4 regions of the Paenibacillus sp. FSL H7-0756 genome follow, and region 4 is predicted to be linked to each of the others. Evidence: predicted binding sites of a transcription regulator. Region 4 holds the regulator's gene; each other region holds the start of a gene.
What was found. The regulator Rex, encoded in region 4, represses fermentation and respiration genes when NADH is low (regulators of the CRP and FNR family bind a similar motif). The targets are predictions, from matches to a motif close to TTGTGAAATATTTCACAA.
Positions count from the first base shown of each region.

Region 1 (7,725 bases), on a different contig from region 4:
ATATTCCAAAGGAGATGCGGAGACGAATCCGCTGCGCACCGTACACAGCCTGATTCATAAAGCGCACTCCGGCGGAGTCCGGGTCTATGAGCATACCGAAGCCCTTCATTATGAGTACAATGAAGACGGCGTGATCTGTCATACCGGGCAAGGGCGGATTTTTGCCAAGAAGGTTGTCTTTGCTATGGGGTACGAGACCCAAGAGATGAAGAAGGACCGGGGAGCAGAGCTGATCAACACCTATGCCATTATGACCGGGCCTCTGCCCCAACTTCCGAAATGGCATGAGCAGAGTCTGCTCTGGGAAACGGCCCGGCCTTATCTGTATTTCCGGACGACTCCGGAAGGCCGGATTATTGCCGGCGGCAAGGATGAGCAGCTTACCAGCGTGGAGCGGCGTGAGGTTAGGGTTCTCTCCCAGTGTGAGCGTCTGGTCGAGGAGGTTACAGCCCTGTTCCCGGAACTGCAAGGAATCAAGGCTGAATATTCCTGGGGAGCGGTCTTCGGCTCCACCCATGACGGGCTGCCTTATATGGGACCGCACCCTGAGTTCCCGCACTGCTACTTCATTGAAGGCTATGGAGGGAACGGCACGGTCTACAGTATGATTGCCGCCGAGCTGCTTGCAGATACGCTGGCCGGCAAGAGCCGCCCGGAGCTGGAGCTATTCTCGCTGACACGGTCGCCGAAGCCTGCGCCCTCCCCGGCGATACTGTCTTAAGGGCAGCTGGTTCAGGGAGACTGCGGCATCAGAGAGAGCTGCAACATAGAAAGGGATGCCCGCATAGCCTGATGGCTGCGGAGCATCCCTTTTTGTGATTGAACACTTATGGTAATTAACGATATATAGAAGAAGAATAGCTTATTGCGCTTTTACAAATTCAGCCGACTTGATCCCTGCCTGCCGTCCGAAGATAATAATCTCGGCTACCGAGTTACCGCCGATGCGGTTCTCGCCGTGCAGCCCGCCGACCACTTCTCCTGCCGCGAACAGACCCGTAATCGCCTTGCCGTCTTTGTTCAAGACCTCAGTGTTGGTGTTGATCACCACTCCGCCCATCGTATAGTGAATCCCAGGGCCGATCTGAATCGCATAATACGGAGCACCGGACAGATCATTATCCATACCGGTAGTTCTGCCGAACTCGGCATCCGACTTACTCTTCACCGCACTGTTCCATGTATCCACGGTAGTTTTAAGTGCAGCGGCCGGAACCTTCATCTGATCCGCCAGTGCCTCAATGGTATCTGCGGTCTTGACGACACCCATCTTGATGTATTGATCTACCGCCTTGACACGGGATTTCACTCCGGCGTCGAACACGAGATAAGCGGATTTCTCAGGAAGTGTATTAATGGAAGCCGTCACCTTGTCACGGGTATCCATCTCATTGCCGAAGCGCTTGCCTTCAGCAGATACAAGAATAGCTCCTTCGCCCCGGACCGCTTCACCGATCAGGTAGGATTTCTCCTGCTGTACGGTCGGGTGAACCTGAATCTGATCCAGGTCGACTGTAGTTCCGCCAACCTTCTCAATCATAGCAATGCCGTCGCCGGTGCTGCCAATCTGGTTGGTCGTTACCAGTCCTTGCAGATCCGGGCGAACCTTGGCAATCAGCTCTTTGTTGGCACCGAAACCGCCGGTAGTTACAATAACTGCTGCTGCGCTGATCGTTTTGTCATCGGCCTGGTTGAACAGCACCTTCACGCCGTTCACCTTACCATCCTGTACCGTAAGCTCCTTCACATCCGCATTGACGAACAGCGGAATGCCCTGCTCCTGAACATTGCGGACAAGTCCGGCTACAAGATATTGTCCCACGGCCGAGCCGTCCTCCGGACGATGGGTACGCTTCTCCTTCATACCGCCGGTAATTGTAATATTGTTCAAGCGGATTCCGATGGAATCGAGCCAGTCAATGGCACCTGCGGATTGATCCACGAAGAAGTGCAGCAGCTCCTTATTGTTCGTATCATGTCCGCCCTTAAGGGTCTCTTCATAGAATAGTTCGTTGCTGTCTTCGATGCCCTGCTCCTTCTGGAACTTGGTCTGCGAGGCATTCATCCCCGAGGAGGATTTAGTAGTATTGCCGCCGGCTACCGGCATTTTCTCTAAGATGACCGGGTTCATGCCGGCCGCTTTGGCTTCCAGCGCAGCAGACATTCCCGCACCGCCTGCGCCGACGATGACGATATCATATTTATCTTTTAACTGATCGTACGGAGTATAGCTCGCTTCGGATGCTCCCGACACGGCCTCTGCCTTCTCTGTTGGTGCAGTGGTTGCTGCCGGCTCTGTAGCCGTGCTGCCCGCTTCCTTGCTCTCATTCTTGCTGTTGCCCGCATTGTTGTTTCCGCAGCCTGCAATCACCAGCATCACGGAGAGAATGAGGATAAGCGCCGCTGTTAATCTCTTATTCATGTGAGTTGTGCCCCCTTGTGCATATTTTCACAATTATCATAGCGCCAAAGAAGCGGTTTGTGGAACCTTCCGTAAGTTATTAAAGAGTTTTGTAACTAAAGTAAGCAGGCGTATGGACCCTAAATGTTCACACGCCCTCCTCCTCTTTCACCTCATAAGGCACATCCACGATAAAATGCGCTCCCGACCCACAGCCGGCGGCAAGCTCAAGATGACCCCCAAGTTTGTCTACACTTTTCTTCACCAGATATAGGCCAATTCCCCGCTGTTCACCCTTGGACGAGTAGCCCTGAACGAAGATCTTCTCCCCCAGGCCCGCCGGAATTCCCGGACCATTGTCGCTTACCTCGCATAGCAGCCGCCCCTCTTCATATTGAAAAGCAAGCTCCACCCGCTTCACAGGTTGCTCACGGAGCTCCCCCAGCGCCTCCAGGGCATTATCCAGCAGATTGCCGGCGATCGTAATCAGCTCATGAATCACCTGCGGATCAGCCGGCTCCGGCAAATAGCTGTCTCCGGTCAGCAGCAGCTCCATCCCCGCTTCGCGTGCCCGGCTCAGCTTCCCCAGCAGAAATCCCGCCATCACCGGGTCCTTGATCTGTCTCGTGATCGACCCGATCTCCTTCTGGTAATTGCTTACCGTTCCCAGAATATATTGCTGCAGCTCATCATACAGGCCCATATGGGTCATGCCCATAATGACATGCAGCTTGTTCATGAACTCGTGGGCACCGGAGCGCAGCGCTTCTGCATAGACCGAGACTCCCGACAGCTTCTCCGCCAGCACAGCCAGCTCGGTCTCATCCCGGAAGGTGGCAATCGCGCCAACAATGTTACCGTTCACCCGGACTGGCAGGCTGTTCACTAATAAAGAGCTGTCTCCCAGCTCCAGCTCCTGGTCCTGTATTCCCTCTCCCTCAGCCAATACCCGCTCCAGACCCAGCTCCGGCCAAAACTCGGCAATCTGCCGGTTCATCGCGCTCCCGCCAATCCCCGCTGCCCTCAGAAGCCGCTGCGCCTCCATATTAAGGATGGTAATCCGCGCCTGCTGATCTACGGCAATAATTCCCTCGCGCGTGGATTCCAGCATCGCACTGCGTTCCTGGAGCAGCTTGGAGATGTCCTCCGGCTCCATCCCGAACACCATCCGCTTGATCTGGGCCGCCAGAATGAATGCTCCTCCCGCTCCAAGCAAGGCTCCCGAGACCAGAATCGCAATAATCGTCCACTCATTCAGCAGGACCAGCCGCTCGACCCGCTCCAGGGACAGACCCGCAATGACCACACCCACCTGATGTCCCCGGTTGTTATAGACCGGCACGAAGCCGCGCAATGATCTGCCGAGCGGCCCTGCCCCTTCGGAGATGCTCTCCCCTCCGCGCAGCGATATCTCCTGGCCGCCTCCCGCAAAGGGCAGTCCGACCAGCGAGGCATCCGGATGGGAATAGCGGATACCCTTCATATCTGTCACTACCACGAACATAATATCATTGCGGCGGGCGATCCTTGAGGTGTAGTCCTGAATCTCCTTGCTGTTGCCTTCACTAAGCCCCTCCGAGACCAGCGGAATCAGGGCGATAGTACGGGCAATCGTAATCGCCTTATCCTCCAGCGCCTGCCGGGTCTGTGGAATAATCTGATTCCGGAAAATAAAATATAAAATCAGCAATACCAGCAGGACAACGGCAGACACCATGACGGCAATCATTGTGCGCAGACTGTAGTTTTTTTTCCTGGCCACTGGTGCGAAGACCTCCCTTCATGTCCCATGTTCCTATACCATTCGAACTATATTAGTTGAATCAGAATTTGTAAAGCTACTCCCGAGGATCGCTTCTTAGGGGATGAAACAATGAAGCAAGCCCAGCCGTTCTGCCGGAGACAGGAGGGCTGGGCTTGCTCGGGTGATATGACCACAACTCTTTTATAAGCAATTGAATGATAGCTTACTGCTTCTTGGCCTGTTCCAGCGCCTGGGTCACCGCTTCAATAATCCCGCCGCTGGAGCCGGAAGCCCCGGAGAGGGCGTCTACGCCTTCTGTGGTTTGCTTTTCAATAATTTCAGGAATCGTATTCTCTACAGCCGCATCGATCATCGCCTGCGTCTCCTTATGCTCCTGTACGGTAATGGCGCCGATCTTCTCATCCTTGATTTCTACCGCCACTTTAATATCACTCTTGACCCCTTTGCCTGTTCCATCATAGGTCCCGTCCACATACTTGCCGGAAGATGAAGAGCATCCCGCCGTAAGGACTGTTGCAGCCGCAAGGGCAGAGAACAGCAAGGTTTTTGTCCACTTGTGCATGAGTAATTCCTCCCTCTGAAAGTTCCTATTGCTTAAGTGCCTTCACAGCTTCATCTGCTGCAATCCGCCCGAAGGTAGTGATGTCTGCCAGTGCATTACCGCCCAGACGGTTCGCGCCGTGTACCCCGCCGGTTACTTCGCCCGCAGCATACAGCCCGGCAATGACCTGATCCTTGGTATCCAGCACCTGAGCCTGAGTGTTAATCGCTACGCCGCCCATGGTATGGTGGATTCCCGGTGTTACCTGAATTGCATAATATTTTCCCTTTTCAAAAGACAGCTCAAGATCCGGCCGTTCAAACTCTGTATCCTTACCGGAAGCAACGAAGCCATTATACGTATTCAGTGTATCCGCCAGTGCTTTGCCGTCTACACCGATCTGTGCCGCCAATTCTTCAGGTGTTGCCGCTTCTTTGACCAGATCCATTCCAAAGTAAACCTCGGTTGCCTTCAGGTTCGCACGCAGCGCATCATTGAAGATCAGGTAAGCTACCTTGCCGGACTGGGCCAGAATATTCTGGGACACGACATCGCGGGTCAGCAGTTCATTGGTGAATCGTTTGCCTTCGCTATTGACCAGAATTGCACCGTCTCCGCGTACACCTTCCGTGATCAGCACGCCTTGATTCGGAATGGTGGTCGGGTGAATCTGAATCTCTTTCATGTCTACCAGCTTGGCGCCGATCTTCTCTGCCATCGTTGTACCATCGCCGGTTGCGCCCGGTTGGTTAGTGGTGGAGAACCCTTCCAGCTTCGGCTGGTAGCCCTTGATCATCTCCATGTTGGCTCCGAAACCGCCGGCGGCCAGAATCACAGATTTGGCATTGATCGTGTACTCCTTGCCTTCCTTGTCGGTCACCTTCACTCCGGTAACTACACCCTCATCATTCTTGACGATCTCTTTGGCTGTCGTCTGCATTCTTACGTCAATCTTCTCATCCTGCAGCTTCTTCTTCAGCGCAACGACGATGAAATTTCCGGCCGCCTCGCCGCCCTTCGGACGGTGAATCCGGTTCACGCTTGCCCCGCCTGCGCGTCCCACTTCAGACAGCTCGGCTCCATTCTCCTTCAGCCACTCCACGGAAGCCGCTGCACCGTTCGTAAGCGTTCTGACCAGATCCGGGTTATTGAGATTCTTGCCGCCCTTCATGGTATCCTCGAAATGCAGCTCCGGACTGTCTTTGATGCCAGCCGCTGCCTGATAGGGTGTTCCTGCCGCATTCAGCCCGCCTTCCGCGCGGACGGTGTTGCCGCCAAGCATCGGCATTTTCTCTATCAGAATGACCTTGGCTCCCTGGCTATGTGCTTCAAGTGCTGCGGTCATCCCCGCTCCGCCGCCGCCGATAATTACAATGTCCGTAGACTCCCCTTTGGTGCTGTTACAGGCAGGCAATACCACCAGACTTGCCAGCAACAACCCCTTGCCCAGCAGACTTCCCCATCTCTTTCTGTTCATTCTGTTCTCCTCCAATTGTCATTGTGCATATTTTCACAATCATCATAACCTGAAGGAGCCCCGACTAGAATATTTAGTAATTAAAGAAATGATAAAGTAAATAAAGGTAGTGAATTTGCTTGAATGTGGTTATAGATTTATAATTGGAGCTTATACAACCGTATCACTAGGAGGAGCAGAAACTATGGAAAAAAGCGAAAAATATTGGCTGGCCGGTGCTGTTCTGGCAGCAGCCGGTGTCTCCCTGATGAGCTACACCGCAAGCCGCTATACTTCATTCAAAAGAGTAGTTGCCCGAACCATCCGTCTGGAAGATATCGCTGCACTGGAAATTACCCGCCTGTCTTCTGTTCCCGGTGAACAGAAGGATATTGTGATCACCGATCCGGAAGCAATTAAGCGGATCTACGATGATTTCTCTGGTGTCCGCCTGATGAAATCCGCCCGCAATGTCAATACAGACAACAAGTACAGCTATTACCTTACCATCGTGCAGGCCGACCGGAAGCAGCGGTTCGACATTATTTTGAAGGGCAAGCATCACATGATTATCTACGACAATGACATGAACAACCCGCACCTGGTAGCCTATAAAATCATTAACGAGTTCAGTCCGCTGGCTCTGCAGCAGGCCTTCGATTGATTCTGCGCACGCTTATGTATGGCATAGCTTAATAACCTTCACAGCTATTGTGACGGCTATATGGAGTCATGGAACGCCTGGGACAGCCTTGGGACAACCGTGACTCCGTTTTATTTAGAGAACGCTCATAGATATTTACGGATAAGTTCATGCCCTTCAGGCCTCACCTTATACATATACACCGGCCTGCCTACCGCACCATAGCTAAGCTCCATCTCCAGAATACCTGCCTCCGTCAGAAAAGCCAGATATTTGCGGACTGAGATCCGCGAGATGGGCGCATGGCTGCTGATATCCTCCGTGGAGAATACCGGGCTCTCCAGCCGGTTAATCGTGCTCCAGATGCTCTCCAGTGTGCCTTCGGCAAGTCCTTTAGGCAGCGGCAGGGCAGCGTTCTTCTCCTCTTCCGTCCCGAGCGAATGCCGCAGCAGCTTATCCAGCTGCTCCTGGCTGAGATGCTCCTTGTGCATCAGCTTATAATCTTCACGATACGCCGACAAGGCCGCCTGAAACCGGGCAAACTCGAACGGCTTGATCAAATAATCCACAGCCCCGTTCTGCAGCGCCTTGCGGATGCTGGCATTGTCGCTGGCGGCGGAGATCACGATGATGTCCACCTTGCTCCCCTGCTCCCGCAGAGCAGAGAGCAGCTGCAGCCCGCTGACACGCGGCATATATATATCCAGCAGCACCAGATCGACCTGCTCCTTCTCCAGCATCGTCATTGCCTCATCCCCTGTCGCCGCCCAGCCCGCATACTCAAAGCCCGCAACCTGCTCCAGATAATGCCGGTTAAACTTCGCCACCATCGGGTCATCCTCTACGATCAACACTCTAATGTTCATGGGTTCTCCTTGTCTTTTGTGCAATTACAGTATATTGATTGAACTAATGATTT
Region 1 covers NZ_JBBOVT010000003.1:1,310,712-1,318,436, reverse strand. Annotated here, with positions in the region: gene NST04_RS31655 (NAD(P)/FAD-dependent oxidoreductase) at 1-721, shown strand, start outside; gene NST04_RS31650 (flavocytochrome c) at 863-2,422, opposite strand; gene dcuS (DcuS/MalK family sensor histidine kinase) at 2,550-4,163, opposite strand; gene NST04_RS31640 (FMN-binding protein) at 4,369-4,728, opposite strand; gene NST04_RS31635 (flavocytochrome c) at 4,754-6,184, opposite strand; gene NST04_RS31630 (hypothetical protein) at 6,369-6,827, shown strand; gene NST04_RS31625 (response regulator) at 6,953-7,672, opposite strand.
Region 1: the regulator Rex is predicted to act here: its motif matches at 2,438-2,455, upstream of NST04_RS31650 (flavocytochrome c).

Region 2 (7,725 bases), 2.2 Mb from region 4:
GGGACAGCCGAAGCCGACATAACCGCATAGCTCCCCGTTCTGCAAGGCTACCAGCTGGGAGCCGGGCGGCGCATGCAGCAGATAGTCCTCCCGCGAGCGCCACATCAGCGGACCCGGGGTTGTATTCTCCGTCCAGATCATATTATCCAGCACGATCAGCTCACGGGCATCCCTGATTTCGGAGGGCCGGATAAGCAGCGCAGCATCTCTGTTGATTGGTTGCATCATTAATACACCCCTTGCCTTACTAAGCATAGTAAAAGGATTAGTTACAGCCTGAACGATTATGCAGTCCTGCGCTCAGGCTGTACAGCCGAACGATTGATATAGGCGTGGACCGCGAAGTATCCCACGGACAGCACGGCCATGCCGCAAGCCAGCCAGGCGGTTGGCGCAAGACCGCCCCTGTCGAACTGGACGCCCATCAGATAGGGCCCGATGACACGGCCGATTGCACCAATCCCGCCGCTAAGCCCGAGATAGAACGGCGCGCTGCGCTGGGCATGCTCCGAGATGAAGGAAGGCATCGCCGGAGAGATCAGCATCTCCCCAAGCGTAGCCAGCACCATGCCCAGCAGCATCCCCGGATAGCTTGGCATCATCAGAATGACAGCATACCCGGCCAGGTAAAAGACGGCGCTTGCTGTCATCTGCGCGGTTGACGTCTGCGCGAACCCGCGCTTGATCAGGCTGACCAGCGGCTGCGCCGCGAAGATCAGCACGCCGTTCAGCGTCCAGAGGAAGCCGTATAGCTGCTTCGACCAGCCCTCCGAGATAATGAACGGCGAGACTCCGCTGTTCCAGATCGAATTACCGATCAGCAGGAACATCGAGCCCAGCGCCATGAACAGGTAGATCCGTATATGGCCGAGAAGTTTCCAGCCGGAACCTTCATTCTGCGGCTGCTTCTTAGCGGCTTTGCCCTGAGCCGGTGCCGCCCCTACCTTGCGCAGATAGACGAAGAAGAATCCGGCAAATACGGCCGAGGTAACCCCGTTGAGCACAAAGCTCAGCATATAATTGCCCAGGAAGCCGCTCAGCGAAGTTCCCAGGGCTACCCCTATATTATTGGCAACATAGATGATATTGAACAGCTCTGCCCGTTGCTCCGCGAACCGGAAGCCGATAAACGCCTGAATGGCCGGGAGGGAGAGGGAGTTGAACAGCCCCATCAGCCCCATCACGATAATGAATACGCTCCAGCTTCCGCTTGCCCACGGGAGGGCAAACAGCGTCAGAGCATTCATGGCCAGAGCACCGACAATCAGGCGGTTGACCCCTACCTTATGGTACAACGAGCCGCCCAGCAGCTGACCGGCAATCCCGCCAAGTGACTGCACCAGCAGAACGATCCCCGCGTCCTTCATACTGCGTCCCAGTTCATCGAATACATACATCGTAACCAGCGGCCACATCAGCGCACTGCCGGTAGCATTAATAAGACTGGCAATCAAGAATACTTTAATTTCCTTCGGATAGGCCTGCATGAATCTCATATCTTGTCTGTCATCCCCTGTAACATAGCTGTCATTAATCCATCCAGTATCATCCGAAAACAGGGGGCAGGGCAAGCATTCGCGTTAATGCTGTATCGCGGGAAACCAGGGAATTATTCTATTGAAAATCAATCCCGTCTTCACCGCCGCCAGCGATATTAATATTCTATAACCCGCTCTTTCACACGTAAACAAAAATACCTTGCCGGCACTGATTCGTTCCCCGGAACCCGGGGTAATGATCCATATGAAACACTCCCTATTTTATTCACCGTGAGATCCGATTTCGTTCCCCCGAATCGGATTGCACGGTGAATTTTGTTTTGTCCGGATTCTTTTATTTGCATAAAAAAACACTCCCTGTCTCTACGAATCCCTTGAAGCAGGGTGCCGAGAAGCAGGAAGTGCCTGGGCCAAGCTATGTTACAGTCCGGCGATTCACACCGGGTCAGGTCCGATATTGATTAAGCGTGTTTCTTCAAGCCCGCAGCAGGGACGCCTGCAGCCGAGCTCACTGCTCCCGGCTCTTTGCGCAGATAGGCCATCCAGTACGCAGCAGCCACGAAGATCGCGCCGCCCGTCAGATTGCCCAGCCAGACCGGAACGAAGTTGGCCACATACTGGCCCCAGGTGAAATGTCCTTCGAAGATCGCAGCAGGGATAAGGAACATGTTAGCTACAACGTGCTGGAAGCCGATGGCCACAAACGCCATGGTCGGGAACCAGATACCGAGGATTTTACCGCTGAAATTGTCTGCCCCGTACGACAGCCATACCGCCAGCGCTACCAGCCAGTTACAGCCGATCCCGGAGATAAAAGCCTGCAGGAACGTAGCGTCGATCTTATGCTCCGCCATACTTACCAGCTTCTCCAGATACACACCATCTGATGTAAGGCCAACGATGTGACCGAAGAAATAAGCGACGAACAAGGCGCCTGCCAGGTTGCTGAGCGTGATCAGCACCAGATTCTTGATCACTTCCAAGAACGAGATCTTCTTCGCAATGAACGCCAGCGGCACCGCCATCATATTGCCTGTCAGCAGTTCCCCTCCGGCAAGCAGCACCAGAATGAGTCCAACCGGGAACACCGCAGCCCCGATGAAGTTAGCGATGGACCCCCACTCGGCAGGCGCACCGGCAATGACACGAATATCCAGCAAAAATCCGAGCGCAATAAACGCCCCTCCCAGAAAACCGAGAATGAGTACAGTGCTAAGCGGATTATGTGCCTTCTTGACTCCGTTCTCTACCGTCACTTCAGCGATTCCCTGCGGTTTGTTATAAGCCATGATTCCTATCCCCTTCTAATTACTTAAAATTTGTTCCTTTATGCCATTGTAACGTGATCCTAATCACATTTACGTGATAAAAGTCACTATCCGAAAAACCTAGTGAAAGTTTTCACTGACATGTCAAATTTACCATAAAAGCTGGATTCATGCACTGATTTAATGCAGTTCAAGGAATTCACAGATTAAACTCAACGGAAGGAACCGGAGCATCCAGCAGCGAATAAAAAAGATAAAAGTTATACCGGCTGCTTGTTAAACAGGCCAGAGAGAGGAGTCTTTGTATGGTTAGCCAAGAAGTACAGGACATCATTGAAACGTATATCAGGGCATATAATTCTTTTGACATTCAAGGCATGGTTGACCTGATGCACCAGAATATCATTTTCCGGAATATTTCGGATGGGGTAACCACCACGGAAACCAGCGGCATCCCGGCATTCCGGGCATTGGCTGAGCAATCATCAACGATGTTCTCCAGCCGCCGCCAGATCATTATCGGGTACAGCGCAGGACCTGACAATAATGTTGAGGTGGCCATTGATTATGAAGGCATTCTTGTCGTAGATATGCCTGGAGGATTATCGGCCGGTGATATGCTGCGGCTAAAGGGAACGTCTATATTCGGCATTAAGGATGGAGAAATTGTGTTGATTGAGGACCGCAGCTGAGCACATAACATTTAAGAAACACAAGAGTAAACGGCTTTGTCGTCCTTCACAAGGACGGTACCGTTTCGGCGAGAAATAGACGGATAAGATGTAGTCGGTTTTTCGACCACATTCAGCCCGGATGACCACTCGCGTATCCCCGGCTTTATGCACCACTTATCCACATCGGAAGAAAATCATAATTCCCTTATCAAAAAAAAGAGCCCGGAATGGGCTCTAATACAAAGGTATCAATAAATTAAGCGTGGACAGGCTCCTTGACCGGAGCAGGCTTAGGCAGAGCCTGGAGGCCTGCGGTGTTCAGGAAGTTCCAAGGCTTGTTGTAGTGCGGCTGGAAGAAGAAGTCGATGAAGGCCAGCTGGTCAACGGTCATCTTATTCTGGATGCAGACCGATACGGTATTGATCGACTGCGTCAGATCCATCTTGGACATAATCTGCGCGCCCAGAATGCGGCGGGTGGCACGGTCAAAGACCACTTTTACCTGAACCTGCTCGAAGGTTGGCATGAACTCCGGACGGTAGTTGTCGATCAGCATCACACTTTCCGTATCCATTCCCTCGGCTGCGGCCGCCTCTTCCGTCAGTCCGGTTCCGGCAATATTGTCTTCATAGATCTTGATGCCCGACGTTCCTTGCGTACCCATGTAAGGGATCGTGTTCGAGACCAAGTTGCGGGCGACCAGCGTTCCCATACGCACTGCATTGGTGGCCAGCGGAATGTATGCGTGCTTACCCGTTGGATTGTAATGAATCGCACAGCTGTCACCGGCAGCATAGACATCAGGCAGGCTGGTCTGCATATAATCGTTCACCATAATCGCGCCATTCGGCAGCATATCCACTTGACCCTTCAGCAGCTCGGTATTTGGACGGAAGCCGATGCAGAGAATCACCAGATCCGTCTCATGCTCACCCTTGCTCGTAATCACCTTGGTCACTCTGCCGTTCTCCCCTGCGAAGGAGGCAACCTTTTCGCCCAGCGCCAGCTTAATGCCGTGATCCTCAAGCGACTGCTGGATCGGTGCGGTGAACTCTTCATCGAGATATTTGCTCAGGATGCGGTCTTCCCCATCAATCAGCGTAACTTCCTTGCCGTTCATCTGAAAAGCCTCCACCAGCTCGACCCCGATATATCCGGCACCGACCACAGTAATTCTGTTCACCTTCTGCGCTTCTTCGATAATGGTGTTGGAGTGATTGTAGTTCTTCGAGAGCAGGATGCCCTCCATCTCTATCCCTTCGAGCTTAGGCACGATCGGCCATGAGCCTGTTGTCATAATTAGTTTGTCATAAGTATCTTCCATTTCCTCGCCGGTCACGAGGTTACGGGCTTTCAGGGTTTTGCCGGCGGTGTCAATGTTGATTACCTCATGGCGCATCTTCGTCTGCACACCCAGCGCGGCCAGCTGTTCCGGGGAGGAATAGAAGAGTCCCTGCGGGTCCTTGACCACACCGCCAACGTATAAGGCAATGCCGCAAGACAGGAATGAGATATTATCGTTACGCTCATACACCGTGATCTGTGCATCCGGGTATAACTGTGCGGTATTTACAATGGCGGCCGTTCCGGCGTGGGTACATCCAATGACTGCTACTTTCATGATTTCTTCCTCCTCCAAGTTGAAAAGCTTATTTAGTAAGGCTTGTGTTTACGTTTGTGATTGTTTTCACTTTATACACTGATTATATTGTGATATTTATCACATTACAAGTGTTTTTGTGATTTTTCTCACATTGTTCACAATTTCAAATTTTAATAACTTTGGAGTTTCACCGCATCATCCACTCCACTAGTGCCGCCGATGCGCTCTTCAACCTTCGCTTAGTTTCCCCCGGAGGAGGGGCATTATGTCTGCCAGGAGCAGGAAACAGCAGGAGGGAAATTGGCTTATGCTGCGCTCCCAGTCCAATTGTGATCGGTTTTTTGCATACAAAAATAGCCTCACCCTCCGCAGCATACCTGCGGTAAAGTGAGGCCACACTACAACTATTGGCTGGGATGTCTTATTCCAGACCGGAAATTACGCCATCCTCATCCACCAGTATTCCTTCTGCCGCAGGCTTGGCGGGGAGGCCCGGCATCGTGACCATGTTGCCAGTGATCACTACAGCGAATCCCGCCCCGAGGGACAGGGTGATGTCCCGGACGCCCATGGTGAAGCCTTCCGGGGCTCCGAGCAGCCGGGGCTGATCCGAGAAGGAATACGGGGTTTTGGCCATGCAGACCTGAAGATGGTTCAGGCCCAGCCGGTCAATAATAGCCAGACTACGCTTAGCGGCCGGAGAGAAGGCTACTCCCGCTCCACGGTAGATCTCCGTGACGATGCGGTTGATTTTGGACGGAATATCCAGATGGTCATCATACAGCGGTGCGTACTGCACAGGCTCCTCCCGGTCCAGCAGCTTCAGCAGCTCCTTCGCCAGCTCCTGTCCGCCCGCGCTTCCCTCCGCCCATACCTTGGATACCGCAGCAGGTACCCCCAGCCGCCCGCAGGCCTCCAGCACCTCATTCACTTCCGCAGGGGCATCCCCCTCAAAATGATTCAGCGCCACCAGCACAGGCACGCCAAACTTGCGCAGATTCTCAATATGACGCTCCATATTGGACAATCCGGAGAGCAGCGCCGGCCGGTTGCTCTCATACAGCTCTTCCTTGCGGACGCCGCCGTTGTATTTCAGCGACTTCACCGTTACCACCAGGACAGCAGCCGCAGGAGCAAGCCCTGCCTGGCGGCATTTGATATCCATGAATTTCTCCGCGCCCAGATCTGCGCCGAAGCCTGCCTCGGTCACCACCACATCGCCCAGCTTCAGCGCGTAGCGGGTTCCGATCACACTGCTGCAGCCGTGGGCAATATTGGCGAACGGGCCGCCATGCACAATGACCGGGGTTCCTTCCAGCGTCTGCACCAGATTCGGCTTCACCGCCTCCTTCAATAGCGCAGTCATCGCCTCCACAGCTCCAATCGCCTGTGCGGTTACCGGCTGACCTGAGTGGTCATATCCGACCAGAATGCGGCTGAGCCGCTGCTTCAGATCCGCAAGGTCGCTGCACAGGCACAGCACGGCCATAATCTCGGAGGCTGTTGTAATCTGAAAACCGCTCTCCCGCACAGTTCCGTTGCCGTCGCCAAGGCCGGTCACGATATTCCGCAGGCTGCGGTCATTCATATCCATAACTCGTTTCCAGACGATGCGCTGCGGATCAAGCCCCAGGCTGTTGCCCTGGAACAAATGATTGTCGATCATCGCCGAGAGCAGGTTATGGGCTGCGCTCACCGCATGGATATCCCCTGTGAAATGCAGGTTAATCTCATCTGCCGGAACAATCTGCGCCTTGCCGCCCCCGGTCGCTCCGCCCTTCATCCCCAGACAGGGACCAAGCGAAGGTTCACGCAGCGCAGCCACCGTACGTACACCCGCTGCATTCATCGCCTGAGCAAGTCCAATCGTCGTCAGCGTCTTGCCTTCACCTGCCGGTGTAGGATTCATTGCGGTAACCAGAACCAGCTTGCCGTCCGGCTCATGCTTCAGCTCTGCCCAGAGCGAGGGCGCCAGCTTGCTTTTATATTTGCCGTACAGTTCCAGATGCTCTTCCTTAATCCCCGCTGCCGATGCTACCTCTGTAATTAACCTCATGCCTGTATGTAACCCTCCTGCCGTTATTATCCTGCATCCTTGCTTCCTGTAAGCCATTCATGGTGTCACGCGAAACATGTCTCTTCAAAGGATACAGGGTCTCTGAAAAGATTCAAGGATAATTTTCATAAAGGGCTACTTCAGAGCGGTTAATTTCAGCCTTACTACAGCAGGGATTCGATAAGCTCCTTCATGCTCTCCGGTGATTCCTTCGGCTCGACACGGGCCACTACATTGCCGCTGCGGTCCACCAGGAATTTCGTGAAGTTCCACTGGATATCACTGCTCTCGCCGTCACCCGGCTGCTGGCCCTTCAAGTATTGAAACAGCATGCTCGCCTCCGGACCATTCACATCGACCTTGGCGAACACCGGGAACGTAACTCCATAGTTAATCTGGCAAAAGGACTCCGCTTCCTCGCTTGTGCCCGGCTCCTGGCCGGCAAACTGGTTGCACGGAAAGCCCAGTACCACCAGACCCTGATCCCCGTACTGCTCGTACAGCTTCTGCAAATCTCCGTATTGCGGGGTCAGTCCGCACTTGCTGGCCGTATTGGCGATCAGCAGCACCTTGCCCTCATAGTCCTTAAACGGCACTTCTGTACCCGAAGGCTTCACTCCGGCAA
Region 2 covers NZ_JBBOVT010000001.1:1,349,214-1,356,938, reverse strand. Annotated here, with positions in the region: gene NST04_RS06040 (GNAT family N-acetyltransferase) at 1-225, opposite strand, end outside; gene NST04_RS06035 (MFS transporter) at 285-1,496, opposite strand; gene NST04_RS06030 (formate/nitrite transporter family protein) at 1,961-2,788, opposite strand; gene NST04_RS06025 (nuclear transport factor 2 family protein) at 3,073-3,459, shown strand; gene NST04_RS06020 (FAD-dependent oxidoreductase) at 3,698-5,062, opposite strand; gene NST04_RS06015 (formate--tetrahydrofolate ligase) at 5,466-7,100, opposite strand; gene NST04_RS06010 (glutathione peroxidase) at 7,265-7,725, opposite strand, start outside.
Region 2: the regulator Rex is predicted to act here: its motif matches at 2,889-2,906, upstream of NST04_RS06030 (formate/nitrite transporter family protein).

Region 3 (7,725 bases), 3.0 Mb from region 4:
AATGTCCTGAACGAATTGAAGCCGATTCAGGCAGGCGACCAGTCCGGCATTACGAAGGATAATAATGTGATTCCGCTTCAGCTCGTTGCTGCTTATCCCGAAGCCGGCAAGCTCAAGCTGGTATTCAACAAGCCAATCAACGATCTTACCGATCTGTCCGGATTCACTTACGGCGGAGTGCCGCTCAAGGAGCCTTTTGAAATCAACGGCAATGAACTGATCGTGTCCATCCCTTCTGATTCTAAAGGTGGTCTGCTCAGTTACGATCCAGAGCTTGGAAGTGTGACTGAGAATGGAAACAAGAATAACCCGCTTACGGGTCTTCAGCCGGGAATTGATCTTGGCGGAGATTCCAAGTATATCTCAGAGGCAGGCAAGCTGCCTGAGAACGGTCTGGGATTAAGTGTTGGAGATAAGCCGGTATCGCTGCATCCGGGCTTCCAGCCGGATGTACCAAGCGGCTATCAGGCAACCGTGCCTAATGAGACCGGTACCATTGCCCTGAATCTTGCCCCGGCAGGAGATAACGATACACTGCGCAAGGTTAGCTTAAATGGTGTAGAGGTTCCTGATGGAGACTGGAGCAAGCTGCCGCTTCAGGAAGGGCTGAACATCATTCAGGTGGACATTGTGGATGCGAAGCGTCCGGGCGTTAAGCTGGGTCAATACCAGATTCAGGTCATCCGCGCAAGCGGGAAGCTCGTATCGCTGGAGCCTTCAAGCGGCACCCTGCAGCCGGAGTTCAAGCCTGAAACTACAAGTTATGATGTAACTGTAGGGAACAGTGTATATGAAATGTCATTCAAGCCGGTAACACTTGACCCGGGTGCGGTGGTAACACTCAGCATTGCCGGTGAAGCTCCGGTAGAGGTGAAGAACGGCGAATGGAGCAAAGCGCTCCCTCTGAAAGTAGGCAAGAATGAAGTCCTGGTTACCGTCAAGGATTCTGCTGGCAAAACGAACACTTATACGATGATCGTTACCAGACAAGAGCCTGCTCCATCAGGCGGAGGTTCTGCACCGGCTCCAGCAGCTCCTGATACATCCAAAACCGAACTCATCCAGGTAGATGTAGCCATCGGCGGAGCCAATGCGGCTGGAATCACGAAAGTGCCGGTACAGCGCACCACTCAGAGCAATGGTACAATCACCGATTTGGTCCGCTTCACCAAGGATAAGGCTGAAGAAGCGGTGAAGATGGCGAAAGAGACAGGACAAAGCATTGCCCGTGTAGTCATCCCGGATGCGGCGGACAATGTCAGCGAAGTGAATGTCCAAATTCCGGCGGAGACCGCCAAATTGCTGAAAGAGAATGGCATTGTGCTGGAAATCTATACGGAGAACGCGATTGTACGTATTCCGAATGAATCGCTCGAAGGAATCACGCAGGACTTCTATTTCCGGCTGGTGCCGGTGAGAAGTGCAGCAGAGCGTAGTGAAATCGAAAAGAGAGCCACGCTCGAAGCTGTGGTCCGTGAAGTGGCGAAGGACAATAAAATCGAAGTGGTTGCCAGACCGATGACCATTGAGACGAACCTGTCCAGCCGGGCGGTAACTCTGATTCTGCCACTCAAGGATGTGAAGCTGCCTGCGAATGAAGCAGAGCGCAATGCGTTCCTGGCACAGCTGGGTATCTTCATCGAGCATACTGACGGCACGAAAGAGGTTGTGAAAGGGAAAGCAGTTACCTATAAAGACGGACTGCTCGGACTGGAATTCTCCATCTCGAAATTCAGTACTTTTACTATCATCAACTTCAATAATCAGTCGCCTGCGAAGCATGCATCCTATATCGTCGGCTTCCCGGATGGTCAATTCAAGCCGGACGAACGCGTAACGCGCTCACAGATGGCCCTCATGATTGCCCGGAATCTGGGCTATGATGCCAATGCTGCTGTAGGTACGTCTCCCTTCCCGGATGTGGCTGTCCGCCATTATGCGGCAGCAGCCATTGCCTTCGTGAATGCACAGGGCGTAATGAAGGGTGATCCGTCCGGACAATTCCGGGGAGCTGCTCCGATTACGAGAGCGGAAATGGCCGCAGCTGCTGCAAACTACCTGAAGCTTGCCGTATCGGCAGACGGAAAATCGAGCTTCAGCGATACCACCGGACATTGGGCACAAGGTGTCATTGAGGCCAACGTGAAGGCAGGCCTGCTTAAGGGCTACCCGGACGGCAGCTTCAAGCCGAACACCTACCTGACCCGTGCGGAAGCTGTAGTCATCGTCAATCAGATGTTTAACCGGGGTCCATTATATGGAGCCGATGCTATTAAATTCCCGGATGTATCCAAGAATCACTGGGCTTACCTGGATATCCAGGAAGCCGTAATCGATCATCAGTACCGGATCGACAGTGAACAGAAGGAACAGCAGGTTACAGAATAACTGAATGGGGGTTGGAGGAGAGATCATTCTTCTCCAGCCCCTAAATCATTAAATTTGAAGTATAATGGTTATAACACCGTACTGATTTCCAGCTGCGAAGGAGATCCGAATGAAAGCAATCCTGATTGACGATGAAGAATTGGCACTAAAGGCCTTGGAGCGTCAGCTTCATGCGCTTGGCGATTTTGAGATTATCGGCAAATATACCGATCCGCTGTTAGGGCAGCAAAAGGTGGAGGAGACCGAGGCCGACATTGTGTTTCTCGATATCCATTTACCGGAGCTGAACGGGATTGAGCTGGCGGAAAGGCTGCTGGAACAGAGGCCCGACCTGCAGGTTGTATTCGTAACGGCATATGATAAGTATGCCATCAAGGCCTTTGAGCTGAACGCCCTGGATTATGTGCTTAAGCCGATTCATATGGATCGTCTGAAGCTTACGGTCAATAGATTGAATGCCCAGCAGAAGCCTGGACCGGCAGTCTCAACAGCACCATTGCAAGCGAGCTGGAGGATGCTGATGTTCGATGCCTTCCAGATCTACGAAGGAGAGCAGGAGCTTGCACCGCTGCAATGGAGAACGGCGAAAGCGCAGGAAATCTTCTTTTTTCTGCTGCATCATCGCGGCAAAGTGGTCAGCAAGGCCACTCTGATTGAATTGCTGTGGGCTGATTTTGATCTGAATAGAGCCTATCCGCAGTTATATACCGCTGTGTATCATATCCGTAAGATGCTGGAGCCCTTCAGCAGAGAACGGATTCTCCTGCAAAATACGGCAGACGGCTACCTGCTCAAGCTGGAAGGAATCTACCTGGACGTTGATGAGTTCGACCGCTTTATCCAAGCTGGGATTGAGCTCTCGGACGACACGCTGCCCGAATATGAACGAGTCCTGAAGCTGTTCAAGAGCGAATATCTGGAGGGGTACGATTATGTGTGGGCGGAGCTTGAACGGCAGAGATTCCAGCTGCAGTGGATTCGGCTGAAGCTGAATCTGGTCCGCTGGTATATGGATAATGCAGAATATGAACAGGCCTTCAAGCACATTGAACAGGTCTGCACCCGCTATCCGTTAGAGGAGCAAGCGCAATTATTGTACATGCAGATTTCGGACAGAATGGGCTTTCATTTTCTGGTGCAAAGACAGTATGTGTTGCTGGAAACGGTGATGGAAGCAGAGGTTGCGGAGAAACCAAGCCGGGAGATTGTCAAATGGTATAGGGATTGGGATAACAAGCGTCAAAAAGGGTGAGTCCTTGGATTCATCCTTTTTGCCCTATCTAAATTATGATATATTTGATCTTGAATATTTCGTTCTGCAAAGTTCCGGCGAAGGAGAACCCCATGACCCAATTTGTCTACAAGCAGATTATTGCTGACCTCAAAACGAAGATCTTTGCCGGGCAGTACGCCGATATGAAGCTGCCGGATGAGCGCAGTCTCAGCGAGGCGTATCAGGTCAGCCGCAGTACCATCAAGCGTGCGCTGATGAAGATGGAGAGCTCGGGCATTATTTTCAAGAAACGCGGCTCCGGCACCTTCATCAACCCGTTATACATAAAGAACGATTCGATCTTCAACTACGAAGGCTCTAACCTGGGGGTGTCGGATAACTTCCAGATGCACGGCAAGAAGCCGGAGATCCAGGTGCTGAGCTTCGAGGTCATCCGGCCCACGGAGGAGCTTCAGCGGGATTTGTTCCTGATGCCCCATGATTTCGTGTATAAGATCGTGCGTCTGCGCCTGTTTGAAGGTGCGCCCTTCATGATTGAGACGGGATATATTCCGATCAAAATTGTGCAAAATCTCGACCAGACGATTATCGAGGGGTCGATTTTTCATTATCTGGAGGAGTCGCGCAATTTGGCGGTGACCAAATCCTTTTTGTCTATTTTTGCCGAGCCTTCGCTGCCTGAAGATCAGGAATTGCTCCATCTGAAGGAGAATGAACCTGTGGGGATTATGGAGGGGATCTTCTTCCTGGATAACGGCACACCGTTCGAATTCTCGCATATGCGGTTCCATTATGAGTATCTGAAGTTCAACACGTTCGTATCTGTGCATTAACGGACGGACGGTGTAAATAGCCTAACTGAGGTAGAGCAGGCCGGGAGGAGTCCCGGTCTTTTTTTGCATCTTTTATTTATACCAAATTAATCCATAATTATAAAAATGAACATCTTTTTGTGCGTGATTTGCAGCGAATTTCATACTATGTTCAAAATTTCACAATATTGGACCGTATTAATTTCTAAAAAGATTGAATTTCTGAAATGCCGATGTATGATGTAACTGTAGAAGTGATACATTCAATTTACAAAGAAAAAGATTAGGGAGTGGAAGACATGGGATTAACAATCGAACAGGTGGATTATTCCTCCAAAACGTATCTGGCAAAGCTTGACGCTTACTGGCGTGCAACGAACTACATCTCCGTAGGCCAGCTTTATTTGAAGGATAACCCGTTGTTAAGAGAACCGCTGAAGGATGCAGATGTCAAAGTGAAGCCGATCGGACACTGGGGCACCATCCCTGGGCAAAACTTTATCTATGCACACCTGAACCGTGTAATCACTAAATATGATCTCAACATGTTCTATATTGAAGGCCCGGGTCATGGCGGTCAGGTTATGGTGTCGAACTCTTATCTGGATGGCAGTTACACCGAAATCTATCCGCAGATCACTCAGGACATTCCTGGCCTGAAAAAGCTGTTCAAGCAGTTCTCCTTCCCTGGCGGTGTTGCTTCCCATGCTGCTCCCGAAACACCTGGATCCATTCACGAAGGCGGCGAGCTGGGTTACTCCCTGTCGCATAGCGTGGGTTCGATTCTCGATAACCCTGATTTGATCTCCGCAGTCGTTGTAGGTGACGGCGAAGCAGAGACCGGCCCTCTGGCCGCTTCCTGGCTGTCCAATCGGTTCATCAACCCGATTACAGACGGTGCTGTATTGCCGATTCTGCATTTGAACGGCTTCAAGATCAGTAACCCGACCATCCTCTCCCGGATGAGCAGAGAAGAATTGACCGCCTATTTTGCCGGAAACGGCTGGGAAGCATTCTTCGTAGAAGGCGAGAACCCGGATCTGATGCACCCGGAAATGGCTAAGGTGCTGGATACGATCGTAGAGCGCATTGCCGCAATCCAGAAGAATGCCCGTGAAAATAACGATACTAAACGCCCTGTATGGCCGATGCTGGTCTTCCGCTCCCCTAAAGGCTGGACCGGTCCGAAATCGTGGGACGGCGTGCCGAATGAAGGCTCCTTCCGTGCCCACCAGGTGCCGATTCCGGTTGATCAGAAGAACATGAAGCATGCTCCGGCCTTGCTTGAATGGCTGAACAGCTACAGACCTGGAGAATTGTTCGATGAGAACGGCCGCCTTAACGCAGAGCTGGCTGAAATTCTGCCAACCGGGGACAGACGTATGGGAATGAACCCGGTAACCAATGCCGGCAAGCTGATCAAAGACCTGCACAAGCCGAATTTCCGTAACTACGCCCTGGATAATTCCGTTCCGGGTCAAGTGATTGCGCAGGATATGGCTGTACTGGGCAAATACCTGAAAGAGGTTGTTACCCTCAACGAAGAGAACCGCAACTTCCGGATTTTTGGACCGGATGAGACGATGTCTAACCGTCTGGGACCTGTATTCGAAGTGACCAAGCGCCAATGGATGGATGCCATTCAGGAACCGCAGGATGAATTCCTCGCTCCATACGGCCGTGTCATTGACTCCCAGCTGTCTGAGCATCAGGCTGAAGGGATTCTGGAAGGTTATGTCCTGACTGGACGCCACGGTTTCTTCGCCAGCTATGAAGCCTTCCTGCGCGTGGTCGATTCGATGATCACCCAGCACTTCAAATGGCTGCGTAAAGCGACAGATCAGACCTGGAGAGAAGATATTCCTTCCCTGAATGTGATCGCTACATCTACCGTGTTCCAACAGGACCATAATGGCTATACCCACCAAGATCCGGGTCTGCTCGGCCATCTGGCTGACAAGAAGCCTGAATTCATCCGTGAGTATCTGCCGTCTGATGCGAACAGCCTGCTGGCCGTATTCGACACGATCCTGAATGACCGTCAGAAGATCAACCTGATCGTATCCTCCAAGCATCCGCGTCCGCAGTGGTTCTCGGCTGACGAAGCTCAGGAGCTGGTAACTAAAGGCCTCAAGATCATTGACTGGGCCAGCACCGACAAAGGCGGAGAGCCTGATCTCGTCATTGCTTCTTCGGGTACAGAACCAACTATGGAAGCCTTGGCTGCCATTTCGATCCTGCATGAGAAGCTGCCTGAGCTGAAGATTCGTTACATCAACGTGGTCGATCTGCTGAAGCTGAGAAGCCAGAAGCTTGATCCGCGCGGCTTGTCTGACGAGGAGTTTGATCAATTTTTCACAAAAGATAAACCGGTCATCTTCGCCTTCCACGGCTATGAAGGCCTGATCAAAGACCTGTTCTTCGACCGCCACAACCACAACCTGCATGTGCATGGCTACCGCGAGAATGGCGACATCACGACACCGTTCGATATGCGCGTACTCAACCAGATGGACCGCTTCGATCTTACGAAGGAAGCAGTACTCAGCCTGCCGGAAGCAAGCAAATACCAGGCTATCGCTGACGAGATGGATGCCATCGTGCAGAAGCATCATGCATATATCCGCGAAGAAGGCATCGACCTTCCAGAGGTTGAGAACTGGGTATGGAAGGCTTTGAACTAAGCTTCATACGATAGTGTTATTTCATTAATAATATAGCAAGCTTCAATCAGGGAGCGCCCCGGTTAGTCATGTTGATGTCTGCGGGGCGCTTTTTGTGTCTGATGATTGAAGTTGGATGTCCGGGATCGATGAGGTCTCCGGCTGCAATGCCTTCTTCTTCTGCCCCGCAGTAAGTACAGGCACACCGCCCCTGCCGTTCATCTCCACCATGTGCTTCCAGTAGCGCTTCGGCATTAGTGAGGAACGCAGCCGGTCGTTGTAGCGCTCCTTGATGCCGATGGCATTGTAAAAGCCGGTCCATAAGCGGCGGTACGCTTCCTCCGTCTCATCGGGCTCGGGCGGGGTCCACCCGCTTAAGGGCACGATGGCCTCCCGCCCGGGCTCATGAATCAGCGCCGCTCCATGCGTCTGATCGTAGATCATGAAGCTCTCCCCCTGGAACCGGTCGCAGAAATGCTCCTGAATTACAGGAAGCACATAGCCCTGCGGTTCAATGACTGCGGCCATGACCGGGCCGTATACGGAGAAGCGGACGAAGCCCGTATACAGATGCGCCTCATGCCGGAGCTGCTGAACAGCCTTCATCAGCGTGTTAACGGTGTCATCG
Region 3 covers NZ_JBBOVT010000001.1:572,332-580,056, reverse strand. Annotated here, with positions in the region: gene NST04_RS02475 (S-layer homology domain-containing protein) at 1-2,388, shown strand, start outside; gene NST04_RS02470 (response regulator) at 2,498-3,640, shown strand; gene NST04_RS02465 (GntR family transcriptional regulator) at 3,733-4,455, shown strand; gene NST04_RS02460 (phosphoketolase family protein) at 4,734-7,118, shown strand; gene NST04_RS02455 (TIGR03915 family putative DNA repair protein) at 7,185-7,725, opposite strand, start outside.
Region 3: the regulator Rex is predicted to act here: its motif matches at 4,603-4,620, upstream of NST04_RS02460 (phosphoketolase family protein).

Region 4 (7,725 bases):
GGCTCTGGCTGTGAAGTTCGGCAGAACCCGCCTGATTGATAATAATGTATTTATTCCTAAGGAGGCACACGCTCTTGTTTAGACATATGATGAAATCCAAGATCCACCGGGCAACGGTTACTGAAGCCAATCTTAATTATGTGGGCAGCATTACCATTGATGAGGATCTGATGGAAGCCGCTGATCTGCTGGAGAATGAGAAGGTGCAGATCGTGGATAATAATAACGGTTCCCGTCTGGAGACTTATGTCATTCCAGGTCCGCGCGGCAGCGGCGTCATTTGTCTGAACGGGGCGGCGGCGCGTCTGGTTCAGCCTGGCGATACCGTGATTATAATTTCCTACGCTGTCATGTCCTCCGAGGAGCTGGCGGCCCACAAGCCGACTGTAGTGTTCGTTGATGCTGGCAACAAGCCGGTGAAGCTGGCGGATCACGAGATTCACGCTACAATTGCCTGAAGTCCGCGCTTTGAGCCATGTAATCAATGGCAGGGATGAAGACCCCTGTACTTGCTGATAATGAACTTAGGCAAGCTTAAGCTGACTTCATTATCAGTAAGGGTGGGATGTCCGGTGTTTCAACATTTATTTGCTGAGATGAACAAGATGCTCCAGGAGATCAAAGCCGACTATCCTACTGCGGAGGGTGCCCGCCGAAGCGATCTTTTATCCAAGTATAATATGCTCCACCGAATCAGTGATAATGTAATGGATGAGTGGCTGCTCTTCGCCGAGAAGCTGAGCGAGTTCCGGGAACAGGCCGATTTCCAGACTCCGCCAGAGGAATTGCCGGAAGAGGAAGCGCCCGAGCTTGGGATGGATGCTTTTGTCAGGGGCCAGGGCTATTACAAGCTGCTGATGTACCGCAAGTGCATTGAACAGTTCAGGGAGGTTACGGCTAAGTATCCGGACAGCCTCGCTGCCCGCCTGTATCTGGCCATGGCTTACCTCCAGGAAGGTGAAGGCGACACCGCCTGGGGACATCTGAACCACATGCTGGGCCTGATCCGTGAGGTGAAGCTGAAGGCGATGATCTATAATGCGCTGGGCTGTATCCGGGCTTCCCAGGAACGCTTCAATGAAGCCAGCGAGCTGTTCAGCCTGTCGCTACTGCATGACCCGGATCTGCCGGAGCCGAATGTGAATCTGGAGGTATGCCGCAGACGGGGCGGGAAGCTGGAGTTTGGCCATCAGCTGGTTTCGCTTTTATAACTTTATCCTCGGTTTCTTTAGGCGATGTGCCCCGTTTCCCGGGGTGTGCATCGCCTTTTTTCGTAACTTCTGTTATGCTGATAAAGAGTCTCAAGTGAAAGGGAATAGAACTTATAATGAAATTTGCCGTGCTTGATTTTGAAACTACGGGAACCCAATCTGTGGGAGAGATCATCCAGGTTGGCCTTGCCATTATAGAAGAAGACGGGACGATCTCCCGGGTGTATGGTTCCTACGTCAAGCCCGGAGCGCCAATTCCTCCTTTTATTACGGGCCTGACCGGAATTACAGACAGTGATGTACAGGATGCGCCGGAGCTTGATGAGATGATGATGGAGCTGGTGCCGCTGCTGGATGATGTCGTTCTTGTCGGACACAATGTAGCGTTTGATTTTCATTTTTTGCAGAATGCGCTGGACCGCTGCGGCTATCTGCCGTTTCAGGGGCGGATTCTGGATACGATTGATTTTCTCAAAATATGCTTTCCCTCGCTGAGCACGTATCAGTTAGGCGCGGTAAGCAGCCACTTCGGCATTACGCATGACCGTCCGCATCAGGCGGACAGTGATGCACTTGCCACGGCTATTGTGCTGCTCAAATGTCTGGAAGAGCTGCACAGTCTGCCGCTGCTGACCATTCAGCGGCTGAATGAGCTGTTCGCGGACGAAGACAGTGATTTGGCCTGGTACTTCGACGGTCTGCTGCGGGAACGGGAGATGGAGACCTTTCAGCCGGAAGGGGAGCTTAGCTTCTACCGCCAGCTTGCGCTGGCGGTGGGGGACTGGGCGGAGCTGGCTTCGCCGCGGGAGGAAGGAAGCGTCAACCCGCTGGAGAATATTACCTTTGAAGAGTATATGGATGAGGTGACGCTGCGGCTGAAGGCCGCTCTTCCCCAATATGAGAGCCGTGAAGCCCAGGAGCTGATGATCCATGAGGTCATTACAGCGCTTGAGCAGGACAAGCATCTGCTGATTGAAGCGGGAACTGGCACCGGCAAGTCGCTGGGCTACCTGCTTCCGGCCATCTACCATAGTGTGAAAAGTGACCAGAAGGTGATGGTCAGCACCCATACCATCAACCTTCAGGACCAGCTGCGTGAGCGGGATATCCCGCTCTTAACCAGCGTTGTGCCGTTCCCGTTCAAGGCCTCCATCTTTAAGGGAAGAGGGCACTATTTGTGTCTGCGCAAGTTCGAGCATAGAATGAACAAAAAGGATTTTACGAGTCCAAGGGAAGAAGCACTCACCGCTGCACAGATGCTTGTCTGGCTGACCCAGACGACGACCGGCGATGATGAGGAGCTTAACTTAAGCGGACGGGGCGGGGATTTCTGGGAGACTGTAGCCAGCGATACCGACTCCTGCCTGGGACGCGCCTGTCCCTGGTTCCGCAAATGCTATTACCACCGTGCTAAGCATGAAGCCGGGATCTCCGATGTGGTGGTCACCAATCACTCCAAGCTGTTCGCAGATGTCAAAGCCGGACATCAGCTTCTTCCGGCTTACGACCATCTTGTTATTGATGAAGCCCATCATTTGGAGGATATTGCCGGCAAGCATCTTGGCATGCAGATGAAATATTTCACATTTGCCCATACCCTCACCCGTCTCTACAAGGATAGCCGGAGCGGGCAGCTGCCTGCTCTCCGGCAGAGTCTGCAGTCTTCGGGCAGTGAGCAGGCTTCCGAATGGAGCGGCGTGATCGACCGGATCTATCCCGATCTGCTGACGGTGAAGGAATCCTGGGATGCGCTCAGCGACCGGCTCTTCAGCCTGCTGCCCGAGCGCAGCGATGCCGGGGCCGGTGAAGCAGGCCAGCTGGTGGCGCGCCTGCAGCCGGGCAAGAAGCCGAAGGATTGGGAGGAGTTGGCTGCCCTTGAGAATACACTGAACCTCAGTCTAAGCGACATCATCCGTAAGGGTGACAAAATGCTCAGTGAGATGCGGGACACGGACAGCCAATCCTCCTCGGACAGTCTTGTGACTGATATCGGCGGCTTATTCAAGGATCTGGCATCCATCAGAGAGCAAATCCGCTTCTTCATGAGCCTGAACGATGAGAATATCGTGTATTGGCTGGAGGGAAGCGGTAATTATAAAGGTAAGTCGCTGCAAATGTATGCCGTTCCTGTAGATGTCAGTACCCAGCTCAGGGAGCTGTTCTTCGACAAGAAGAAAAGTATTGTCCTGACCTCGGCCACCTTATCCGTGGATAAGTCCTTCCAGTTCATGATCGATAATCTGGGCCTTGGTGAAGCTGCGGAGCAGGGGCGTCTGATGACTGCGCTGCTTCCTTCGCCGTTCAAGTACCGTGAGCAGGCGCTCCTGGTCATTCCCCGCGACTTCCCGAGCGTCAAGGGAAGTATAGGGGATGCCCGGTTTGTGGACACGCTTGTACATTCCCTTGCCGAGACTGCTGTAACTACAAGGGGCCGGATGCTGGTGCTGTTCACCTCCTACAAGATGCTGCGGCAGGTGTATGACCCCCTGAAGGAAGCACTTGCCTCTCAGGATATCGCGGTGCTCGGACAGGGTGTGGAGGGCGGCAGCCGAAGCAAGCTGATCCGCCGCTTCCAGGACAGCCCCGCTTCGGTCCTGCTGGGTACCAGCAGTTTCTGGGAAGGGGTGGATATTCCGGGAGAAGCATTGACCTGCCTGGCGATTGTCAGACTGCCGTTCCAGCCGCCGAATCACCCGCTGGCAGAAGCGAAGTCGGAGCTGCTTCAGGCACAGAAGAAGAACCCGTTCATGAAGCTGTCCGTGCCGCAGGCTGTCATCCGCTTCAAGCAGGGCTTCGGGCGGCTGGTCCGCACGGCGCAGGACCGGGGCATCGTAATTGTGTATGATACCAGAGTCATTGAATCGTATTACGGAAAGTACTTCCTGTATTCACTCCCCGGTCCCAAGATGGAGCATATGCTCACTGAGCAGATGGTCCCGAGAATTGCCGAATGGCTGGATGACGGCGGGGTTTCCTAATTCATCTGCTATTGCTATTATTAATAAGTCATGATTCACCTGAAGAGCCGTTCCCGCCCTGTCCTGCCGGTCCGGCAGGCGGGGGGCACGGTTGCTATAATTGTACGGGTCTAACACAACTTTTAAGGAGGAGAATACATGAAATCGGATAAAATATCGGAGGCCGTCGTGCGCAGGCTCCCAGTGTACCTGCGTTTCCTGAACGATCTCCAAAAACGTGAAATCTCCACAGTCTCTTCTCAGGAGCTGGGCCAGAAGCTTGATCTGAATCCCGCCCAGATCCGTAAGGATTTGGCTTATTTCGGTGACTTCGGCCGGAAGGGCATCGGCTATGATGTATCCTATCTGATTGAGAAGATCCGCCATATCCTGAAGCTTGACCAGCAAATTAATGTTGCACTGGTTGGAGCCGGTAATCTCGGTCATGCCTTATCTAACTACAACGCTTACTTGAAGGATACGATGAAGATTACTGCGATCTTCGATGCTTACCCGCCAAAGGTGGGCCAGCAGATCAACTCGCTGGTTGTGCAGCCGATGGAGGAGCTAAGCAGCACCATCCGCTCGCAGGGCATCCGGATCGGGATTATTACCGTACCTGACAGCGAAGCCCAGAATGTAGCTGATATTCTTGTGGACTCCGGCATCGAGGCGATTCTGAACTTCGCACCGGTTATTCTCAAGACGCCTGCCAATATCCGGATTCATGCCGCAGATTTCACCACAGATCTGCAGAGCCTGGCCTATTATTTGCATGATGGAAAGGATGAAACTGAAGATGAGCAGTAAGATCACGATAATCAAGAACGGGCACTTTCTGGTTCCGGGCAGCGATAAGCCGGTTCTAAGCGGGTATATGACCCTTGAGAATGATCTGATTACTTACATAGGTGAAGCTGAGCCGGTAGTGGACGATGGCGCTCAGGTCGTAGACGGCAGCCGTCTGCTGTTTATGCCTGGTCTGGTCAACACCCATGGACATACTGCCATGTCACTGCTGCGCGGATACGGCGACGATATGGTGCTTCAGACGTGGCTGCAGGAAAAGATGTGGCCGATGGAAGAGAAATTCACTGGTGATGATGTATATTGGGGAACCTCATTGTCCGTACTGGAAATGCTGAAGGGCGGCACAACCACCTTCCTCGATATGTATGATCATATGGACCGGGTAGCGGAAGTGACGGAGCAATCCGGTATTCGGGCGGTGCTGATGCGCGGCGTGATTGGGCTGTGTCCGGCAGAGGTACAGCAAGCGAAGCTCGCTGAGGCCGTTGCTTTTGCCCGTAACTGGCATGGCAAGGCTGACGGCAGAATTACGACCATGCTCTCGCCGCATGCCCCGTATACCTGTCCTCCAGAGTTTTTCATGAAGTTTGTGCAGGCTGCGCATGATCTGGATCTGCCGATGCATACCCATATGTCCGAGACGCGCCATGAAGTGGAGCAGAACGTGGCCGACTACGGTCTTCGTCCGGTCGCGCATCTGGAGAAGCTCGGCATGTTCACCCGTCCTTCGCTCATTGCCCACGGCGTTCATCTGAACGATGAGGAGATTGGAATTCTGGCCCGCCATAACGTTGGTGTGTCGCATAACCCAGGCAGTAACCTGAAGCTGGCGAGCGGTGTTGCGCGTGTTCCTGAGCTGCTGCGAGCCGGGGTTAAGGTCTCTTTGGGTACAGACAGTGCAGCAAGCAACAACAATCTGGATATGTTTGAAGAGATGAGGCTGGCGGCTCTGATCCATAAGGGCGTAAGCGGTGATCCTACAGCCGTACCGGCTCCTGAGGCGCTTCTGATGGCCACGGAGTACGGGGCACAGTCTATTTTCCTGAGCGGGGTAGGACGGCTTGCAGCAGGGATGAAGGCCGACTTCATCGCACTTGATATTGACCAGCCGCATATGCTCCCGCATACCGATCTGCTCTCCCATGCCGTCTATTCGGCCAGCGCCAAGGATGTAGAGCATGTATGGGTGAACGGCCAGCAGGTTGTGAAGCATGGACAATGCCTGACACTTGATGAAGAAGCCATCCGCCGCAAAGCACAGGAGACGTTCGAGAGCCTGCTTAAACGGTAATTCAGGGGAACGGGAAAGGAAGCAGCGTGGTGAAGAAGAAGAGGAGAAAATGGATCTGGCTGGGGATTACCGTGGTGCTGCTCCTTCTGTTCGGACTAAGCCAGTTCTATGCCTACATTATGAAGGACCAGTGGAACGAGCGGAGTGAGGCCAAGGAGCTGGCCCGGGCGCGTGCCGGACTAACGGAGGTAACCAAGGCTCAGAAATCCGTCTGGAATGAGAATGAGATCTACTGGGTGCTAACCGGCAAAAACGAAGCCGGGACCGATCTGATGGTGTGGGTCCGTTTCACCTTGGAGGGCAAGCCTGCCGGTGGCGACAACGGCCTGTATGCTGAAGAGCTGAGCAAAGGCACCTCAGAGGAGAAAATGCGCGGAATCATAGCCGATCAGCTGCCGGACGTGAAGATCGAACGGCTGCTGCCCGGTGTATACAACGGGGAATATGCCTGGCAGCTATTTTACAAAAAAGACGGGCGATTCTATTACAACTTCTACCGCTTCAAGGATGGCAGCGCCATCGGTGAGGGGTACAGTCTGCCGAACCGCTAAGCTAAGGACTCAGCGGCAGAACTAAATTGCGGGGGAACAGATTATCTGTTCTTCCGTTTTTTTGTATCCATCATGTCGAAAATATTCTGGAACCGTTCTTGGACTAGTGGCAGACGCGGAACTGTGGCTTAATGGAGATGTATGGTTTGAGATACATCGATGATTATACTCAAATTGATATACGAAGTGTGTACTTCGAATGCTATCGCCAACATGCATATATGTCTCTCAAGGAGGAAGAATAAATTGGAAGTTTTAGCATATTTGGATCAGGCGGTGGATTTATTTAAGGAAGAGCTGGGGGATAATCTGTCGGGGATTTATCTGCACGGCTCCCTGGCCATGGGTTGTTTTCAACCGGATTCAAGCGATATTGATCTGCTCATTGTCGTAGAGGACAAGCTGCCAGCAGAGGTCAGTCATAGACTTGCCGGTCGTATCGTAACCTTTCATGACAGTCTGCCGAATAAGCGCGGAATTGAACTGTCTATCGTCCTGAAGACATACCTGCACAACTTTGTGTATCCTACGCCATTTGAATTTCACTTTTCAGAAGCTCATTTAGAGCGGTATAGAACCAATGAGAATTATCTGTGCGCCGGCTTTGAGGATGCTGATCTGGCGGCACATTTTGCAGTAGTCTACCATCGCGGGTTTATCTTGTACGGGGAGCCGATCCGCGAGGCCTTTGCGCCGGTAGACCAGAGGTACTATCTGGATTCCATTATCAGGGATATCGATGATGCGCAGGAGAATATTGGGAATGCTCCACTCTATTACACACTAAATCTATGCAGGGTGCTCTACTATGTGCAGGAAGGTCATGTCTCTTCCAGGAAGGAAGGCGGGGAGTGGGGACTGCAGCATTTGCCGGAACGCTATCATGGGCTGCTGATACGTTGTCT
Region 4 covers NZ_JBBOVT010000001.1:3,584,029-3,591,753, forward strand. Annotated here, with positions in the region: gene panC (pantoate--beta-alanine ligase) at 1-82, shown strand, start outside; gene panD (aspartate 1-decarboxylase) at 75-458, shown strand; gene NST04_RS15725 (tetratricopeptide repeat protein) at 573-1,211, shown strand; gene dinG (ATP-dependent DNA helicase DinG) at 1,328-4,189, shown strand; gene NST04_RS15735 (redox-sensing transcriptional repressor Rex) at 4,328-4,978, shown strand; gene NST04_RS15740 (amidohydrolase) at 4,968-6,269, shown strand; gene NST04_RS15745 (cell wall elongation regulator TseB-like domain-containing protein) at 6,299-6,820, shown strand; gene NST04_RS15750 (aminoglycoside adenylyltransferase domain-containing protein) at 7,067-7,725, shown strand, end outside.